2 regions of the Shewanella sp. Iso12 genome follow, and region 2 is predicted to be linked to the other one. Evidence: predicted binding sites of a transcription regulator. Region 2 holds the regulator's gene; the other holds the start of a gene.

Region 1 (3,418 bases), on a different contig from region 2:
ATAGTCGGCGACTTTGTTGAGATAAGCCTCGACAATGGCGCTCAAACTGCCAAACAGTTTAACCATGGACCCCACTTCCAGCAGCAGTGTATCTGTAGGCCAGCGCGCATCGGCCGCATTTTGAGCAGCTTGTTCAGTAAGCCCGGATAACAACGGCGGCCAGATTCTGGCGCTGAAATCATAGCTCCACTGACACAACCAATCCCGCAACGCCTCGCTGTCCACCTCTTGCAGCGGCCAGAGTTGCAACTCTCCGAGCAGCGACTGGGCGCTGCCGACACTCATCCCCGCTGTAACGCCTTTTGCTTGAGCGGCGGGACAGGCCGAATGTATGACCAGCTTCCGGCTGTCATACAAGGCCATGGGTACTTGGGGATCAAGAGGCTCTGACGCCGCAGCGGTTGGCACTGTTTTGGGTTGATTTTGGGTTTGGGGCTGAGGTTGGGCGCGTGTTTGAACCTGAGACGCACCACTGCCTGTCATACTTCCAGTCATAGTACCAGTCATAGTGCCCGTCATATTGTCGAGCATAGTCAGGCGATAACGCTGATATTGCAGCAATAGCTGCGGAAACCAGACTCCCATCCATACCTGGGTCATCTCAGATAGCCTCTTGACTCTGAGCAGTATGGTTTTGAGTGGTTTGAGAATTGACCGTTTGCGGATTAGCGCTTTGAAAAAGCCCCGCGGGCTTGTTTGACTCTTGCCGTGCCGTCCAGGGATTAGGCGCGCCTTCATTGGATGCAACAGTCGTTGACTGCGCCATCCCCCAAGGACCATGAAGCACAGTGCCATGAAAACCAGAGTCGTGAAGAACAGGGTCATTAGCCTTGCGGCCGGAATGGTTTGGCTCAATTGAGTCTGTTGAGTTACTTAAGCAATGATTGGGAGCCGCCTTGCCGCTTCTCAGGGTTACCACGCCCGGCTCGACATGGGGCAGTTCAAGCGCCAGTGCCGGCAAGCCACGCAGATGCAATTCAGGGACGGGCCAACCACCGCGACGCTTTAAAATTTGCAACTTGACGGTATTAACGCCAGCCGTGCTGATAGCCAGCTTTAGGGTGACAGGATGATTGCTGTCGGCCTGAGCCATAGGCAACTGGCAAATTCCCAGCGCCTTGCCCTGCTCTGCGGCAAGTTGCAACCTTCTGGCCTCGGTCAGTGTTAGCTTGTCCAGCCAAGCCAGCACCAGGGGACAGGCGCCGCTGCTCAGCCCTTGCTCCATGGCCCAGAGCACCTCTTTACGCTGGGTTAACTCCAGCCACAAAATACGCTCGGCGGCAATACCGTGCTGGGCAAAGCTCTGTGCCAGCGGCTGCAGTGGCGGCGCTATCAGCATTATCATGGTATCTCTGGAATCATCCCCTCTGGACTGATTTTTTTCGGACTGACTTCTTGCCGAATGATTTCTTTCGGAATGAGAGCCACACTTAGCCGGCAGTAAATAACGCATCAAAGGCAACAACAGGCTGAGTTCCCCGTGCCCAGGAGACTGACTGAAAAGCTCACAAATGCCCTGCCTTGGCCACCCTGCATCACTGAGCTGCGCATCCAATGCTTCAAAACCACTGGGATACCCCAATGTTTTGCCCTGACTGCCCGGCCCCAACCAGAGATCCCGGCGCTCCAGCAGACCGTTCAAGGCCTGAGATTTTGCTGGATCAGATTTTACAGAGTGAGTTTTGGCTGAAAGAGACATGAAAAACACCGATACTGTATTTTTATACAGTATAGCGAACTTTAGCCAACTGACAAGTCGTGCTGGCGCCAAAGCCTTAACCCGAGATAGAATAAATGAGAATGATTATCGAAACATATTCTCGACTTCAGCGAATAATTCAGGAGCTTGCCTTGCTGCCCTTTTCCGGCCTGTTTTCCCAACTCCAATGGCGACTGTTTGGCTATTTTGGTGTGTCATTACTGCTTATCCTGCTGCTCGCCAGTAGTATTGAAGCCATGTTGCTAAACCGCTTGTTACTGCTGCCCCAGCAGACCCAAAGCCAGTTACAGCAACTGGCCGATGAGGCCAACGACTATATCGTCAGGGGCGATATAGCAGGACTGGCGGATTGGGAGGGGCGTCAGGCATTTGTACTCTATGTGCTGGATAGCAAGCAGCAGGCGGTGAGTCAGCGGGAAATGCACCCGCACTTTGTTTACAAACTCAATTTCCTCAAGCAGTTGCAGCAGCCTATGGGGGACAGGGTGCAAAAACCTTTGATAGGCCTGCCACTACGCAATAGCCTGGAGCCGGACAATCCCCTGCTCTTGGTGGTACAACTCAACGCCTCTTTACACCCGGCGCAGCAACTGGATAAAAGCCTCTGGCTTATCCGTATCCTGGTAGGACTACTGGTGCTTTTGTTGTTCAGTCGTCTGCTGAGCCGCCATCTGATCCAGCCGCTGAGTTTACTGCGCAGTGCCACCCGTCAGCTGGCACAGGGCCAACTCGATACCCGGATTGCCGGCCATTTTTCACTAAAGCAGCCGGAATTTTTCCAGTTGGCGACCGACTTTGACCATATGGCCGAGCAGCTGCAAAAGAGCATTCAAACCCAGCAGCGGTTACTGAGGGATGTATCCCACGAACTGCGCACTCCCCTTGCCCGGCAGGAGCTGGCCTTACACCTGTTGGAAAATCGCTTGGGGGAGGAACATCAACAACCGCTTGCCAGGCTAAGACGCCAGGGCGAAGAGATGGCGCAATTGATTAACACTATTTTAGACTTCAGCCGCCTGAGCAACGGCTTCATCAAGCTGACGGCAGCGCCTTTTACCCTGACAGAATTACGCCGCTCACTGCTGCAGGATCTGGAGTTTGAGTCTGGCCCCAAGCAAAGCATAGTCTGGGCACAGGCCCCCATTGATGAGCAAACTTTGCATACCGATATGGCCTACTTGAAGCGGGCGCTGGAAAATGTCTGTCGCAATGCCCTCAAATATGCCGGTGAAACCTGCCGGGTGGAAATCCAGGTATCTCAATTGGGTGACGACAAATTGGGTGATAGCAGACTGCAGCTGAGTGTCAGCGATAATGGACCCGGGATCCCCAAAGAGCAACTGGAAGCCTTGTTCAACCCTTTCACCCGTTTGGATGAAGCGCGTCACAGCTCTCAGGGAGGTTATGGGCTGGGATTGGCGATTGTGCGCCAGTGTATGCAGCTCCTGGGCGGCTCGGCCCAAGCGATCAACCGGCCTCAGGGCGGTTTGAGCATATTGCTTGAGCTGCCGCTGCAACTACCAAACTGCAGCGAAGCCCAACTTAAGTCTATTGCTTAGGCGGTAAACTTACGCACCTTCTTCAGTGCCATCTCCTGTTTAAGGCGGGAGAGATGCTCGATAAATACCTTGCCGTGCAGATGATCGATTTCATGTTGCAGCACTATGGCCAGGAAATCATCACTGTGGATCGTCTGGG
Region 2 (3,418 bases):
GAACAGAGCCTGACGGTTGGGCAGCACGGGTCCTGTCATCACCTTGCGTTGCCGGCGGAAATGTACCCTGGCCACCCGTGACAACTTATGGGCAATAGCCTTGTCGGTCCCATGTTCATCGGCCATCAGCCGCAACGACACGGCATTGGAAAACTGCACAAAGTTGTCGCGCCCCAGAAACAGGATCATCAGAAACTTGCGCAGCCAAGTGGGATTTTCCCGCTCAAATACGGCGGCACGCATGCTGTCATCTTCCTTACCAGGAGTGCGGCCCCAATAGAGGCTCACTGGCACCAATTGAATATCCAGTTGTGGATTGGCCTGATGCAGGTTCAGCAGAGAAGTGAAACAGCTGAGAAATGGCTTGTTGCTCTTGCGCTTGCCGAATAGGGGCTTGGCTCCTTCCAGGCAGACGACTCGGGGAACGGTAATATCATCAACCTTGAGTGCCTCATAAGGACAAGGCAAACCAAACTTACGGGTGACTTCCGCCAATGCCGCAATATCACTGACAGATTCCGTCTTCATTACATAGGCCATCGGCTTAGCCGGATCCAGGTTCAAATCGGCGAAAGGATCCTGAGGCACCACAGTGGTATGCACCAGCTTGCTTTGGAGCCAGCGAAGAGATTTAAACCAGAATGAATCTTGTTTGGACATGTTTTTTTCAGTGTCTGAGCCACAATCAATAGCCCAATAGAATACCAGAATTTCCTGAACCTTAGCTAGGGAAGGTGCGAACCGGCCCCGGCAGTTCCTCTGGCCAATGCCTTGAACTCCCCATGCTGCATGGGCCAAGCCGTTAAAACCAAAGCACCGAATGGCTTACTTAGCCACTCCCTAAAAGTTTCAGTTTTGGTTAATACTTGCACTGATAAAAATACTGTATATACTAACAGGTACTGTATGAAAAAACAGGAATCACCATGAGACCACTGACACCGCGCCAGGCACAGATTCTGGAACTGATTAAACGCAATATAGCCGACACCGGCATGCCGCCAACCCGGGCCGAAATTGCCACCCGGCTGGGCTTCAAGAGCGCCAATGCCGCCGAGGAACACCTCAAGGCATTGGCCAAGAAAGGCTGTATTGAGATCATGCCAGGCACCTCTCGTGGTATTCGCCTGCCTCATGATGAACAAGCGGAGTCAGAAACAGGCTTGCCCCTGATTGGTCAGGTTGCCGCCGGTGAACCCATACTGGCTCAGGAACACGTTGAGCAGTATTACCAGGTCGACCCTGGCATGTTCCACCCCAATGCCGACTTTCTGCTACGGGTACGCGGCGACAGCATGAAGAACATAGGTATTCTCGAAGGTGATCTCCTGGCGGTTCACAAGGTACAGGAAGCCCGTAACGGTCAAGTCGTGGTGGCCAGGGTTGAAGACGATGTAACTGTGAAACGCTTTGAAAAGAAAGGTAATGTGGTTTATCTACATGCCGAGAACGAGGCTTACTCCCCAATAAAAGTCGACCTGACTTTCCAGCCATTGACCATTGAAGGACTGGCGGTAGGGATAATACGCAATGGAGACTGGCTATGAGCATAATGACTGGCAACGCCCCAAGACACCCAGGCCTGTGGACAGACACCGGTATTGCCGGCAATCAGCCTTGGCAACATACCGGTATCTCCAGCTTGGCCAGCCATAGCCAGGGACGTCAGGAATTATTGCGCCTCTGCCCTCAATTGGCGCAATTGAGTCAACAGGGACGCTGGATAGTCTTGATTAACGCCCCGGCCAGCATAGGTTACAAAGAAACCTTAGCAAGGGCCGGTGTCAGAATGGATAGAGTACTCTTGGTGCGCACCAAGGATGAAGTAGAAGCCTTGTGGGCAACGGAAAGAGCCCTGACCAACGGCACCTCCAGTGCAGTGATCAGTTGGATAGACAGCCTGGATGCCCGTGATAACCGCCGATTGCAGCTGGTCGCCCGTAACGCCAGAGCCATGGGCATAGTGTTGGAAACGGGACAGCAGGCGAAAGAGGTGGATAACCACCTCAACGAACTTACCCACTCCATCCATTGATTGTGTTTAAAGGCCATCCCTGGGATGGCCTTTTTTCTGTGCCTTTTTGGTGCAATGCCTTCCCCTGTCAATCGGCGGCAAACCGCGCAGCTCTGCTACTCACACAGAATTCACCTCTGGATTAACAGACGCTTTTTTTTCATATAGTTAGAAAACATCGTGATCTTGATCAATATTTAATCTACAAGTAATGTAAGAACAACGATTGTGTTATCTCCATGCAATTCGTCGTAGGTTGACCGCCCCATTTCGATTCATAGCGAGTGGTGCCGTCGCCGGAAATGCTGAGTATATTCAGCGGTAAGTGCAACAGTGGTCACCACCTGTATACCTAGAGCTAAGTGAAACCGCCGCCGCACTTTGAAGTCATCGTTGCTTTTTTGGGAACTGAAGAGTTTGCATAGAGCAAAGACTTACTGTGTGACTCTTCTTTGTAGTTGCGAATGCAATTGACAGAGGAGATGTCTTGTGAAGCAATGGCTGTGTGTTTTGCTGACCTTGTTGTGCGTCAGCTTGTTGTCTCCAGGCGCTCAGGCAGATATGCCCTTGAATATGACTCAAGGGGTAACTGAGATCAGTGGCAAGGTGTATCACCTGCACATGATCATTCTTTATATCTGTTGCGCCATAGGTTTGGTCGTATTCGGCGTGATGATCTACGCCATGATCAACCATAGGAAGTCCAAAGGGGCAGTCGCGTCCCAATTCCATGAAAGTACCAAGGTAGAAATTGCCTGGACGCTTATCCCCTTTTTAATCCTGATCCTGATGGCAATCCCCGCAACCAAAACGCTGATTGCCATGGAAGATCCCAGTGATGCCGACCTGACGGTCAAGATCACCGGCTCGCAATGGAAATGGCACTACAGCTATTTCGGCGAAGACATCGACTTCTTCAGCATATTGGCAACGCCGAGATCCCAGATAGAAGGCCAGGAAGCCAAGGGCGAGCACTACTTACTTGAAGTCGACAAGCCTTTGGTATTGCCCATCAATCGCAAAGTCCGATTCCTGATGACCTCAGATGATGTGATCCACTCCTGGTGGGTGCCCGCCTTTGCCGTCAAAAAAGACGCCAATCCCGGTTTTATTAACGAAGCCTGGACCCGGGTGGACAAACCGGGGATCTACCGCGGCCAATGTGCCGAGCTTTGCGGTAAAGACCACGGCTTTATGCCGATTGTGGTGAAGGTACTGGCAGAAGATGAGTTTGACGCCTGGATGGCGGAACAGAAACAAGCCGCGGCTACGGCCGCCGAAGAAGCTCAGGCGGCCCTCAGTGAGACCATGAGCCATGATGAGGCCATGGCGCTTGGCGAACAGATCTATATGGCGCGTTGCGCCGCCTGTCATCAGCCCAACGGCGCCGGACTTCAAGGGGTG

The links. The regulator LexA, encoded in region 2, represses DNA repair genes until DNA is damaged. The targets are predictions, from matches to a motif close to TACTGTATNNNNATACAGTA.
Region 1: a site for LexA is predicted at 1,712-1,731, ahead of HCX89_RS12585 (ImuA family protein). Genes of this name have one in related genera too.

The regions. Positions count from the first base shown of each region.
Region 1 covers NZ_JAAUHW010000006.1:140,120-143,537, reverse strand. Annotated here, with positions in the region: gene HCX89_RS12590 (DNA polymerase Y family protein) at 1-600, opposite strand, end outside; gene HCX89_RS12585 (ImuA family protein) at 602-1,699, opposite strand; gene HCX89_RS12580 (ATP-binding protein) at 1,852-3,279, shown strand; gene def (peptide deformylase) at 3,276-3,418, opposite strand, start outside.
Region 2 covers NZ_JAAUHW010000010.1:45,003-48,420, reverse strand. Annotated here, with positions in the region: gene plsB (glycerol-3-phosphate 1-O-acyltransferase PlsB) at 1-660, opposite strand, end outside; gene lexA (transcriptional repressor LexA) at 927-1,547, shown strand; gene HCX89_RS15940 (cell division inhibitor SulA) at 1,544-2,035, shown strand; partial or broken gene coxB (cytochrome c oxidase subunit II) at 2,525-3,418, shown strand, end outside.